DNA from 3 places in the Brevibacillus sp. JB24b genome. Region 3 is predicted to be linked to each of the others. Evidence: predicted binding sites of a transcription regulator. Region 3 holds the regulator's gene; each other region holds the start of a gene.
What was found. The regulator Rex, encoded in region 3, represses fermentation and respiration genes when NADH is low (regulators of the CRP and FNR family bind a similar motif). The targets are predictions, from matches to a motif close to TTGTGAAATATTTCACAA.

Region 1 (2,279 bases), 290 kb from region 3:
CATTACCTATTATGGAAAAATGGGAGCAGGAAGGGAAAACAGCAATGCTAGCTGCCATTGATCAACAATATGCTGGAATAATTGCGGTAGCGGATACAGTCAAACAAACCTCCCGGGAAGCGATTACTCGCTTAAGAGAAATGGGTCTAAGTGTCTATATGGTAACAGGCGATAATGAACGAACAGCAAAAGCGATTGCAGCTCAAGTGGGTGTCGATCATGTAATTGCAGAAGTGTTACCAGAGGAAAAGGCAGCAGAAGTAACCAGATTACAACAAGCTGGTAAAAAAGTAGCGATGGTTGGAGATGGAATCAATGACGCTCCAGCTTTAGCCACAGCAGATATAGGTATTGCTATGGGAACGGGTACAGATATAGCAATGGAAGCAGCTGATATTACATTGATGCGGGGCGATCTAAATAGCATCGCGGATGCTTTCAAAATGAGCAAGAAAACGATGACGAACATTAAACAAAATTTGTTTTGGGCTCTTGCCTACAATTGTTTGGGGATTCCAATTGCTGCTGCTGGCTTATTAGCTCCATGGTTGGCAGGTGCAGCGATGGCACTGAGTTCCGTATCAGTTGTGTTAAATGCTTTGCGATTGCAACGGGTAAAACTTTAAGAAGAGAATAAATGAACGTAAAACGAAAATAAAAAAGACGGCTACAGAAAATAGTAGTCGTCTTTTTTTTGTTTATCAAAAAAATAACATTTTTTCAATAAAATTACCTTGATCAACTAATCATTTTCTAAACGTTGTTATATAGGTAATTTTCTGAATAGTTTTTTGTTAAAATGTTACTTTTTGTCGGATAGATGAATCTTTTCAAATTAGATTGAAACTATCGAACTAAATGTGATAAATATCACACATAGGGTATGGAACAATCTGAGAAAATAACGCAAGGATAGATAAAATACCTTTTAGTTAAAAAACTATCAAGAGAGAGGGATGAGGAAATCAATGGATTTGGATCTGGTATTGCTATCACGTACTCAGTTTGCTTCCACAACGATTTTCCACTTCATCTTCGTCCCATTGACGATTGGATTATCTTTTCTAATCGCAATAATGGAAACGATGTATGTGGTCAAAGGCGAAGAAAAATATAAGCACATGGCAAAGTTCTGGGGCAAGCTGTTCCTAATTAACTTTGGTGTAGGTGTGGTAACAGGGATTCTACAGGAGTTCCAATTTGGTATGAACTGGTCTAATTACTCTAGATTTGTTGGTGACGTTTTCGGTGCACCCCTTGCAATTGAGGCATTATTAGCTTTCTTTTTAGAATCTACATTTATTGGTTTATGGATTTTTGGTTGGGAGCGTTTATCAAAGAAAGTCCACTGTCTCTGTATTTGGCTGGTGTCTTTCGGTACGACAATGTCTGCTTTCTGGATTTTGTTAGCTAACTCTTTTATGCAACGACCTGTAGGCTTTGAAATCAATAATGGTCGAGCAGAGATGAATGACTTTTTTGCGCTCGTTACAAATGGACAGTTAATGGTAGAGTTCCCGCATACGATTTTTTCCGCGTTTGCAACAGGAGCTTTTCTAGTAGCTGGTGTTAGTGCTTATAAATTATTGCGTAAACAAGAGATACCATTCTTTAAATCATCATTTCAGTTATCGATTGTGATTGCTCTTATATCTTCTATCCTTGTTGCTGTATTTGGTCACCAACAAGCACAATACTTGGTGGGAACACAGCCTATGAAAATGGCTGCAAGTGAAGCGTTGTGGGAAAGAAGTCCGGACCCTGCTCCTTGGACAGTATTTGCTACGATTGATCCACAAAATCAGAAAAATGGAATACAGGTTTCAATTCCGTATATGTTAAGCTATCTATCCTATAGTAAATTCTCAGGTGACCTTCCTGGAATGATTGAATTACAAGCTGAATACGAACAAAAATATGGTCCTGGTGATTATATTCCACCTGTTCGTACGACATTCTGGAGTTTCCGCATCATGGTAGCCGGTGGTAGCTTAATGATTCTACTTTCCATGATTGGACTCTATCTGTCATGGCGCAAAAAGCTAGACAAGCCAAATAAATGGTTTATGTATTCAATGGTATATAGTATTTCCTTACCATTTATCGCTAATACGGCAGGCTGGGTTATGACTGAATTTGGTCGTCAACCGTGGACTGTTTTTGGATTGATGAAAACGGAAGATAGTATTTCTCCAAGCGTATCTGCTGGGGAAGTGTTATTCTCACTGATTGCTTTTAGTACGATTTATTTGGTGCTATTCATTGTGCTCCTTTATTTG
Region 2 (2,279 bases), 2.0 Mb from region 3:
TTCATTATAATGCTGAGCATCTAGCAACGTATTTTCTGGAACGGCCGTTTGGGCACGCATCATGATCGCATCAGCACCACCACGGAATAGCATCAGTAACGCTGATATGAGATACATAATCCCAATCCGTTTATGATCCACCGTCGTTAACCATTCGCGCCAGAGATAGCCCCATTTTTTATAATAGGTCAATCCTCCGATAATCCCGAGCATAGTCAGAACAATGGCAACCATCGATGCATAAATCGCAGGGCTGGGATGAGGAACGGCAAATTTCGTAAAGTAATCCATACTATTGTGGCTCCTTTTTGAAATGTATTGTCTTGTCTAAAAAACGAAGGAACTATTCGTCTCGGGATGCACCATGATGGTGGTGGTGTCCACCATTTGCCCCTTCTGGAGCTGGTCTAAATTCTAAATGTGTTCCAGTAAACGTGGATTGTCCAACATGACCCGGCTCTAGTAATGTATTGAATTTTTGTTCCGTAAGAGGTTCAGCCGTTGTTTTAACCTCTTCTACCCATTTATCATATTTCGTTTCAGTCATTGCCTCGACGTTGAATGTATTTTCAGCGAATCCTTTTCCACTAAAATTTGCATTTCGTCCCATGTAATCACCTGGTACATCAGCGGCTATATGTAGGGTAGTAACCATATCGGCCATGGCATATTTTTGTCCCCCTAATTGTGGAACCCAGAAACTAGTGATTGGTCCATAGGAATACAGCTTAAATTCAATAGGTCGGTTTATTGGTATACGCAGGTAGTTGACTGTTTCAATATTTTCTTCCGGATAACTAAAATGCCACTTCCAGTTGGAGCTTGAAGCATAAATAACTAACGGTTTTTTATCCTCATATCCCTGTGGTCTTGACTCCACAATATAGTTACTTTTCACAGAGATCACAGAAAGAATAATGACGATTAGTACCGGAATCCCTACACAAACCATTTCAACAACCAAATTTCCTTCCATATAAGGAGGGTCATATTCTTCTCTTTGTTTAGAGGCACGATATTTTGTGACCATAAATACGAAAAGTGCAATAACAACAACGACAATGAACGACATCGTCCAAATGGAGATCATAATCACGTCTGCTTGTGTCTGGGCTTGAGGTCCTTTTGGGTCCAAGACCATTAACCTGTCACCACAGCCTGTAAGCAATGAAATAGTAGCTAAAATAAAAGCATATAGAGCCCATTTCATTTTTATCAAGTACCCCTTTCCTGTTGATTTTTAAAATTGATAACAACCGATCCACATTCCTATCCTAATGAATGATCCCCAAAAAGTCGCCATCCAGTCGGATAGCATTTCTCTCATCCATGTTCAATACTTCGCAACAAAATTGACAAGAAATAGTCACAAAATTAACTTCCAGCTCCATCACCTAAATACACAACGCAAAGAAGCCCCAAAGATCGACATAGTAAAGCTCTCGTCAACCTTTGGGGCCTGGTTTTCGTAATAACCATTTGATCATTTTGCTAGATAGATAAAGGTAGTATCTTACTGCTTAGGAGCTGGTTTACTACTTGAATCGGATAAGGGTTGTCGTAAACGCTCGTTATATCCATTTACCCAAAGTAGCTCCAATTGCTCATATTCTTCCTTGGAAAGGGGAGCCGTCTCAGAAGCTAGTGCAAACTCTCTTAGCTGATCCTCACTCGTAATGTTTGGAATAACAGAGAGAACAGAGGAATGGTAGAGAGAGAATTGGATCGCCAATTGTCCCAATGTACGATTTTTACTGTCAAATATTCCCTTCTCCTTTAATTCATTCACCACCTCATTGCCCGCCCTCATCCACTCTACGGGACGATGAGCTCTGTGGTCTGATCTACTGAAATGCAGATTGGGATCGTACGTGCCATCCAACAGCCCTGACGCATGAGGGATTCTTACGATTAATGTTTGTGCGTCTTCTGCTGCTACCTGCAATAGGTCCCTAGCCGGCTCCTGCTCCACTATATTGTTGATGACCTGAACCGCTTCATATCCTCTTTGCCATGCCTCTAAGGATTCGTTTTTCCACCCCAGATCGGGACCCATCGCCGCTCCATAATGACGAATTTTCCCCTGAGATTTTAGTTGCTCAAGAGTTTCCAAAATTTCATCGTTTTGGATTGCCTCCATCCGAGGATTGTGAAGCTGATAATAATCAATATAATCTGTACCAAGTCGTTTCAAGCTTTGTTCACAGGCCATTATAATATGCTTCTTAGACCAGTTTTGAGGAAGCTCTGTGTGTCCTTTTCTCTCCCCCCTATTTTTG
Region 3 (2,279 bases):
TACTTGTATAGGCATGATGATCCTTGGATTATCCCAAACAGTTGAAGCAAGTCGACCTATTGCGATTACACATCAGCTACAGCACATCGAGGATCCTGATGCTGTTGAACAGGAGGAAGATTTTGTTGGACTTACCACGACTTTTTTCTCCTTACCAGAAGGGGAGAGTACGCTCATTCGATTTCCAACGGGAAAAACCATGCTAGTTGACACTGGTAGCGAAAAGGATACCGAAAAACTGGTTTCCTTGCTACTTGAACGTCATGTTACAAAAGTGGATTACCTGTTATTGACAAACGATTTACCTACTCATATTGGTGGCTATGATAAGTTAGCGGAGAAAATTCAATTTGATAAGATTTACATGCCGAAATTGACAGCCTTCGCAATTCACAGTAATATCCATATATCTAGGGAAAAGCAAGTTGTGTATGTAAAGGAAAAGGATCAATTACTAGAGGGAAAAGATGTGGAGATCACATTTTTACATCCCAGCGAGAACCTGTTTTTATCACCACAGGATAATTCGCTTGTGTTTTGTCTGACCCAAGGAAAACTCCAATTTTTGTTCACCAGTGCCATTAATGAAAAAGCAGAGGAGCGGTTGCTTGTAAAATATCCTTCTCTATTGCCTGCTGAGATCATAAAGGTTGCGGCACAGGGTAGCAATCAAGCCTCTATTCAAGCCTTTTTAACGAAGGTGGATCCTCAGATTGCCGTTGTGCAAACCGGCATTCCTCGGGAGCAGTGGAAAGACTCCATGCGTGAAGTGGTGGAGCGTTTGGAGGAATCATGGGCAGATACGTATGTCACTAGCCGGGATGGATCAATTACCATTCTCTCTAATGGACAAGATTATAAGGTTTTAAAGGCAGTCAAGACCTCTATACATGATAGACAACGAAGTTAGGAGTGCAATTTATGGGGAAAGTACCAAAAATTTCTGAAGCGGTCGTTCGCCGTCTGCCGATCTATTTGCGATATTTAACAAATCTACAGGAGTTACAAGTAAAAACGGTTTCTTCCCAACAGATGGGCAAAACAATGGATATTAACCCAGCCCAAATTCGAAAGGACCTATCTGCATTTGGTGACTTTGGAAAAAAAGGTATTGGCTATGACGTAGATTACTTGATTGAAAAGATTCGTCATATCTTAAAATTGGACCAAGTGATTCATGTAGCATTGGTGGGAGCCGGTAATTTAGGCCAAGCGATTTCAAATTACAATGTCTATTTAAAAGATAATATGAAAATTGTTTCCATTTTTGATGCGGACCCACAGAAAATAGGCAAAGATTTAGGTGGATTGGTCATTGAACCGATTGATCAAATGGAAGAAATTATTAAAGAAAAACAAATTCGTATGGCGATTATTACGACGCCTGCTTCCGCAGCACAAGAGGTGGCAAATAAACTGATTGAAGCTGGAATAGAAGCGATCCTAAATTTTGCACCAACAACGATTCGAACTGAAAAAGAAGTGAAAATTGATCATAACGATTTGACTTCCAGCTTACAAAGTTTAGCCTATTATTTAAATTAAGGAATCAAAAACAGAAAAAGAGGAGAGTGTCTACGTTGATGAAAATCATTACCAATGCAACCGTAATTACTGTTAATGAACAAAATGAGGTTATTTATAATGGAGCGGTTGGCTTTGACGGGGGAAAAATTACATATGTAGGTAAAACACCTGAAGATTTATCAGCATATGACGAGATCATTGATGGAACAAATAAATATGTAATGCCAGGATTAATTAATACACATGGTCACGTAGGCATGTCCCTACTACGTGGATTTGCGGATGACCTACCTTTGAAACAATGGCTGGAAGATAAAATGTGGCCAATGGAAGGTCAATTTACAGCAGAGCATGTGAAATGGGGTACAGCTATTTCTATTATCGAAATGATCCGTACGGGTACAACTACCTTTGTAGACATGTATGATCATATGGATACAGTAGCTCAAGAGGTGGAAGCATCTGGGATGCGTGGCGTACTTTGCCGTGGAGTGATTGGGTTTTGCTCAGAAGAAGAACGTCAACAGAAATTACAAGAAGCAGCATCATTCGCATCACGTTGGAACGGTGCAGCTAACGGTCGTATCCATACAATGATGTCACCGCATGCTCCTTATACGTGCTCTCCTGAGTATATCCAGCAAATCCTTGAGAAGGCTATTGAATTAAACGTACCATTACATATTCATATGTCTGAATCAAAAGCAGAAGTGGAACAAAACGTTCAGGATTATGGTGTACGACCAGTTGCT

Region 1: ACQV1I_RS08885 (cytochrome ubiquinol oxidase subunit I) is a predicted target of Rex. The motif match lies at 859-876, and genes of this name have one in related genera.
Region 2: qoxA (cytochrome aa3 quinol oxidase subunit II) is a predicted target of Rex. The motif match lies at 1,330-1,347, and genes of this name have one in related genera.

What each region holds. Positions count from the first base shown of each region.
Region 1 is NZ_JBNVQV010000001.1:1,821,280-1,823,558, forward strand. Features, by position in the region: gene ACQV1I_RS08880 (heavy metal translocating P-type ATPase) at 1-626, shown strand, start outside; gene ACQV1I_RS08885 (cytochrome ubiquinol oxidase subunit I) at 975-2,279, shown strand, end outside.
Region 2 is NZ_JBNVQV010000001.1:4,079,761-4,082,039, forward strand. Features, by position in the region: gene qoxB (cytochrome aa3 quinol oxidase subunit I) at 1-291, opposite strand, end outside; gene qoxA (cytochrome aa3 quinol oxidase subunit II) at 344-1,210, opposite strand; gene ACQV1I_RS19200 (aldo/keto reductase) at 1,514-2,279, opposite strand, start outside.
Region 3 is NZ_JBNVQV010000001.1:2,113,200-2,115,478, forward strand. Features, by position in the region: gene ACQV1I_RS10330 (ComEC/Rec2 family competence protein) at 1-910, shown strand, start outside; gene ACQV1I_RS10335 (redox-sensing transcriptional repressor Rex) at 922-1,545, shown strand; gene ACQV1I_RS10340 (amidohydrolase) at 1,584-2,279, shown strand, end outside.